2 regions of the Psychrobacter sp. DAB_AL62B genome follow, and region 1 is predicted to be linked to the other one. Evidence: predicted binding sites of a transcription regulator. Region 1 holds the regulator's gene; the other holds the start of a gene.

Evidence for each region. Region 1 encodes PhoB, which activates phosphate uptake and scavenging genes when phosphate is short. Its sites were predicted from a motif close to TGTCATNAANCTGTCATAA; they were not measured.
Region 2: a site for PhoB is predicted at 2,198-2,216, ahead of EPB74_RS07335 (inorganic phosphate transporter). Genes of this name have one in related genera too.

Annotation. Positions count from the first base shown of each region.
Region 1 is NZ_SAXC01000010.1:36,127-39,560, reverse strand. It holds gene asd (archaetidylserine decarboxylase) at 1-684, opposite strand, end outside; gene dtd (D-aminoacyl-tRNA deacylase) at 885-1,340, shown strand; gene phoB (phosphate regulon transcriptional regulator PhoB) at 1,489-2,193, shown strand; gene phoR (phosphate regulon sensor histidine kinase PhoR) at 2,289-3,386, shown strand.
Region 2 is NZ_SAXC01000004.1:27,002-30,435, reverse strand. It holds gene EPB74_RS07345 (ATPase) at 1-1,583, shown strand, start outside; gene EPB74_RS07340 (hypothetical protein) at 1,752-1,982, opposite strand; gene EPB74_RS07335 (inorganic phosphate transporter) at 2,249-3,434, shown strand, end outside.

The sequences.
Region 1 (3,434 bases):
GCTCATATCATGATCCGCTTCTTGAATGTCATCGGTGCGGCTAATTTTACCCGTCGCAACCGTTTCGATCCCAGCGACAATCATCGCACCGACCATGATAACAGCCGCTTTACCATAGGCGGTATCAAACAGACAGACTAGGCGCTCGTTGCGAGCAAACAAATCAGGTACATTTGCTGCCGTTGTATTATTGACTGAAAATAGAGTGCCAGGTACATAACGGGTTGTGGTTAAGGTACCATCAAATGGCATATGGACGCGGTGATAATTACTTGGGGCAAGGTAGACAGTGGCAAAGCTACCATCAGCAAAATAATCGCCGTCGGCGCTGTTAGCCAATAGCTGCCCGATATCATAGTCGCGACCTTTGGCTTGCAGAAGCTTATGGTCATTGATTTGCCCAAGCTGAGATATCATCCCATCAGCAGGACTGACGATACCATTGATGGTAGTATCGATAGCGCGCGCATCGTCTTGTAGCTCACGGGTAAAAAAATCATTAAAGCTCTCATAAGCGTTTAAACTTTGACGCTCATATTCATCTAAGCTAACATCATAAGCTTTGGCAAAGCTACGAATGAAAGCGCGTTTGACCCAAGGATGGCGGCTGGCGGCTAAGCGTCCAGCCACTTTGCTGATTTTTTGTTGGGGTACAAACTGTTGTAAGGTAGTAAATACATTCATAATAGATGACCAAAGTAGTGATTAAAAAAGTAGTGATGAAAATAAAAAAGCAATTATTAAAATAAAAAATGGTGCTAGAAAATAATAGACAGTGACACTTATAGATAGTGATATTAATAGATAGTAACATTCATAAATAAATACATTTTATCATGGTCGGCAGCTGACTGTATGACCATAATCGTTAAAGGAAGTAAGTAATGAGAGCACTTATCCAGCGGGTAAATCATGCCAGCGTCAGCGTTGATGACTGCTGCGTTGGCTCTATTCAGCATGGGGTATTGGCATATATTGGTTTGGGTCACGATGATAATCTACAAAGTGCGCAGCGCTTAGTCGATAAAATCCTCACTTATCGTATCTTTGAAAATGATGACGATCCGGCTAAAACCGGTAAACTGGATAAAAATGTCCAACAAGTGGCTGGCGGGTTATTATTGGTATCACAATTTACCTTGATGGCAAAAACGGATAAAGGTCGTCGCCCTGATTTTGGCGGCGCGATGGCACCTGATGCGGCACAGGTATTATTTGCACAACTGGTTACTTATGCAAAGACTCAGTATCCCGCTATTGCAACGGGTCAGTTTGGCGCTAATATGCAAGTTACGAGCGTCAATGATGGACCGCTAAACTTTTTATTAGAAGTAAGTTGAGCGATTAGACTTGATGCCAAATATTAAAATTTTAAAAGTAAATGTCATCAAGCTGTCATAATTAATTCGTTTAATAGGAAGAAGCTAGCGCGTGCGTTTATCGCCTTTTGATAGGCTAGATTTTGTCCTCTAACACTGAGAATGCCGTATGTATAATGAGCAAATTTTGATTGTTGAAGATGAACCTGCGATTCGTGAGATGCTCGTCATGACGCTAGAGATGGCTGGATTTGAGAGTTTACAGGCAGCTGACGTCTCAGAGGCGCATCAGCAAGTGGTGGATCACAGACCGGCGCTGATTTTATTGGATTGGATGCTGCCCGGAGATAAAAGTGGTATCGATTTTTGCCGTATGCTTAAAAATGATGCGCTGCTCGCTGAGATACCAGTCATTATGTTGACTGCCAAAAGTGAAGAAGACAGTAAGGTTCATGGCCTTGATGCTGGCGCTGATGACTATATGACCAAGCCTTTTTCTACCCGTGAATTAATCTCAAGAATCAAAGCGGTATTGCGTCGTAGTAGTGCGCTCAGTAGCGATAAGCCTATCGAAATAGGAAAGCTAAGCCTAGACCCCAAAAGCCAGCGTTTCATGGTTGATGATAAAATTATCGATATGGGTCCGACAGAATATCGCTTATTGGCATTTTTTATGAGTCATCCAGAGCGTGCTTATACGCGAGCACAGTTGCTAGATCAAGTATGGGGCGGCAATGTTTATATTGAAGATAGAACCATTGATGTACATATTCGGCGTTTACGAAAATTACTACACCCTTATGATTGTAATACGTTGATCCAAACGGTACGCGGTACGGGTTATCGATTTTCTAGTCTGGTTGAATCCATCTAATTCACTATAAAAGTGCCATCTAATAGAAAATGGAATAACAATAGAAGCTGACCTAATGCAGCTAATAGTAGTAAATCTAATTGATGAGAATGATAATGCCGACCGAAAATAATCAACAAGGCAAATTAGAGCCAATCTCCCAGCACAATACAACCGATCAGCTGAAAAAAATTAGAAGCGCTCTACTAGCATTACGAGATGCAGTAATTTTGCTCAATGACGATGATGGTCTAGAGTGGTGGAATCAGGCGGCAGAAGATTTATTGTTATTGCAAGCAGCTGATAAGGGCAAGCACATCTTTGATTTTATTAGGGTGCCTGAGTTTCGTCAATATTATCAAGCGGCCACGACGCCTAATGATGGCGATGGCGTTCATGATGGTGTGCATATGGTGTCGTGGCGAGATCCTAATCGCTATTTAAAGTGTGAGCTCACGCCTTTTGGTGACGAAAAGCTACTGATTATTTATGATGTGACGCGCTTGCATAACTTGGAAGAAATGCGCCGCGACTTTGTGGCGAATGTCTCGCACGAGTTACGTACACCATTGACCGTGATGATGGGTTATCTAGAGAATTTCTCAGATCAGCCAGATATGCCAGCGCATTGGCGACGTGGTTTTGAGTTGATGAGCCAGCAGACGGCTCGTATGAATAGAGTGGTGAATGACTTATTGTTGTTATCTCGAATTGAAATCGAAGAGACGCACGAGCTCAATTATATCGATATGACCAAGCTGCTTACGCATGTTTATGATGATGCGCAAGCCTATAATCAAGAATATGGCCATACCATTCACTTGCAGATAGATACTTATGACGGGCTACAAGGCTCAGAGATGTACCTAAATAGTGCGTTATCCAATCTGGTGATTAATGCCGTTAAATACACCCCAAAGGGCGGCAATATAGCTATTAGCTGGACCAAGACAGCAGAAGGCTGCCGGTTTGCCGTCGAAGATAATGGGATTGGTATTGCCCCTGAGCACATCGCGCGTTTGACTGAGCGCTTTTATCGTATCGATAAAGGTCGTAGCCGTGCCACAGGCGGTACGGGACTGGGACTAGCGATTGTAAAACACGTCTTATATCAGCATGAGGCCAACTTGCAAATTGAGTCAGTAGAAGGGGTAGGCTCAACCTTTAGCATGGTGTTTCCAGCTGCTCATGTGCGATCTGCATCGATAAGTTGACGACAAAACGGCCTTCTTGATAGGTATAAATAGTGCGTTTCAAATCTA
Region 2 (3,434 bases), on a different contig from region 1:
ATAAGGATGCGCTTCGACTGGCATTGGTCACCGCCCAGTTCGCCCTACGAGCGACGCGTCAACAAACACCGCCAACCACCAATAAACCAATGGGGCTATTGGTACTGGTCAATGGTATGGAGCAGGCAGGCAAGGGAACCGCGGTCACGCAGCTACGGCAGTGGGTAGATCCGCGTCTACTTAAGGTTGAGGCGATCATCGGTGATTGCCCATTAGATCATCAGCCGATTTGGCAAGCGCATACTAAAGCCATGCCGCGCTACGGTGATGTGATGGTTTATTTTGGCAACTGGTATGCCGATTTGCTATATAACGTGATGCGTATGGCACATTCAGATAGCAAAAATAATGAGAAATTGATAAAAAATAAAAAGTGTGCCGATGCTGATATAGATACGAATATAAATACTAAGGCGTTACCCATTGGTAAGTGGCAAGATTATTTGCAGCAACAGCTGATTGAGCTGCAAGCCTTTGAGCAAGATCTTGCTGCGAATCATACTAAGCTGCTGAAGTGCTGGTTTCATGTAGATATCGAAACCTTGCAGGCAAGGCTAAACGATGATGAGACAGACCCACGTTTTTTGTATCAGATTGATTGGCATAGCGCGGCAGTAGTGACGCAGTTTAATGAGGTAGCAGCTACCTTATTACGCCAGCAAGGTGATTGGACCATTATTGATGGTGCTGATAAATCAAAAGCCGCCATGCATTTTTGTCATGAAGCCTTACATGCTATGCAAATGGCATTGGCGAGCAGTGAAGCAGAAAGCAGTGAAGCAGAAAGCAGTGAAGTAGAGAAAAATCATAGTGATCAACCAAAGTTTGAGCCTGTTAAGTTTGAGAATGTAAAGCCACCTAAATTATTGACGGAAATAGCCGATTCATATATAGATAAATCAGACTATCATCAACAACTTGAAGCCAAGCAAGTAAAGCTCGCTGAATTACTCCGCGCGCGTAAGGGCCGTCATGTGGTGTTTGCTTTTGAAGGTATGGATGCCGCTGGCAAGGGCGGCGCTATTAAAAGGCTGGTGGCACCGCTCGATCCACGTGAATATCAAATTTATAATATTAGCGCGCCCATGCTGTATGAGCTACAGCATCCTTATTTATGGCGCTTTTGGACCAAACTCCCAAACGAGCAAACAGACCGTATCAGTCGTATCGCTATCTTTGATCGTACGTGGTATGGACGTGTATTGGTTGAACGTATTGAGGGCTTTGCCACTGATGAGGAGTGGCAGCGCGCTTACGATGAAATCAATCGTTTTGAGGCAGACTTGGCAGCGTCAGGTACCTTGGTTATCAAATACTGGCTGGCTATCGATAAACAAGAGCAACTCAAACGTTTTGAAGCGCGTGAAGAGACACCGCATAAACAGTTTAAATTAACGGACGATGATTGGCGTAATCGTGAGAACTGGTCAGATTACGTACAATCTGCTGCTGATATGCTGGCACGTACCGATACCAAAAGTGCGCCTTGGTGTGTTATTGCGACTAACGACAAGCGTCAAGCGCGTCTGGACGTTTTAGACCATGCGATTGAGCAGCTCTCAGCGGTACTCTCTACTCGCTAAGGCTCTGATATTTACTGCGCTCGCTCATGCCCATAGTAGTTGTGGACTAGTTGTAAAGCGGATATCGAGGCTGATTAATGATTAAAATATAACAACGCTCTTTGACTAAATGAGCAAATTTTTCAAACCACAGATGTACAGTTACAAATCTTGTAATATCATCATGCATTATGCGTCTATATTTAATATAATAGGCGCGTAATGAGCGCTGCTATCTATTAAAATAGCTTGGTCGCTTGACTGTTTATTCTTTAATATCAATTTATCTTTTAATATCAATGTTTTTTTCATGACAATCAAATTTACCACAACAACACTATCACTATAAATACCTAAGCCGCAAGATGCTCTAATCGGACGATTTGGCAATATCCCTTGCGGCTTTATAGTATTTTGCATGATGGGTTTTTATCTTATGTTTTTGTCGTGTTCAAACCAAAGCATGGTCAAACCAAAGTGTGTTTTAAGCAACCTATAAAATCGCCAAGGTAATGTATTAATAGCGTATTTAAAAAAAGCAATTCAAAACCGTATAATAAAGAACCACGTTGCGCGCACGCTATCATAGTTTTGGATGGTAAAAAACATTCCATCATCCATTAATAGCATCGCAATGTCATCAATCGCATATAATTTCAATCAGCTTACGCAGGACGTATCGACGTATGGGTATTAGCAGCAGCTCTACAGGATCAACGAAAGCAGTCGGTTCTATGAGAATTAATCTATTTTTTGGTGTTTTACTTATTGCGATGACCGGCTACTTTTTGTGGTGGGGTCTAGATTACACCATGCATCAGCAGACGACGCTATTTATTGTCGCCACTGCTTTTGGTGTCTTTATGGCATTCAATATTGGTGGTAATGATGTCGCCAACTCCTTTGGTACCTCAGTGGGTGCAGGGACGTTAACGATCCCTCAAGCGCTCGGTATAGCAGCGATATTTGAAGTGTCGGGCGCCGTGCTGGCAGGCGGTGAAGTGACCGACACCATTCGCAGCGGCATTGTCGATTTAGATGGTCTATCGGTAACACCCAACCAGTTCATTTATGTCATGCTTTCAGCTTTGATTGCTGCCGCATTTTGGCTGTTGTTTGCCACTAAAAAAGGCCTGCCGGTTTCGACCACTCATGCCATTATCGGCGGCGTGGTTGGTAGCTCCATTGTATTAGGTATCACTTTAGGTGGTACTGAAATGGCGTTATCTACAGTGAATTGGGGCACGATTGGCACTATCGCTATCTCTTGGGTGATATCACCGCTACTAGGCGGCATATTTTCTTATCTTTTATATGGACAGATTAAGAAAAACATCATTGAGTATAATGATAAAACAGAGGCGCATATTGCGACTCTTAAAGACAATAAAAAGACGCTAAAACACAATCATAAAGAGTATTTGGACGGTCTGACAGAATCAGAACAACTGGCTTATACTTCAGCGATGTTACGTGATCAAGAAATTTATAAAGATGATGATTGCGTCGTTGAAGATTTAGAGACCGATTATTACAAAGAGCTTTATGAGATTGAGAACGAGCGCAGCAACCTTGATACCTTAAAAGCACTTAAAAAATGGGTACCTATTATTGCGGCTGCAGGCGGTGCGGTCATGGCCTCTTTGGTCATTTTTAAAGGTCTGAAGAACGTCAATAATGGTATGACGACGCTGCAAGGCTTTTTAATCATGGGGATGATATCGGCGCTAGTGTGGCTTGCGACCTTTATTTATACCAAAAGTATCCGTGGCAAGCATAAAGAAGACTTGACCAAAGCCACGTTTATTATGTTTAGCTGGATGCAAGTATTTACCGCGTCAGCTTTTGCCTTTAGTCATGGCTCAAACGATA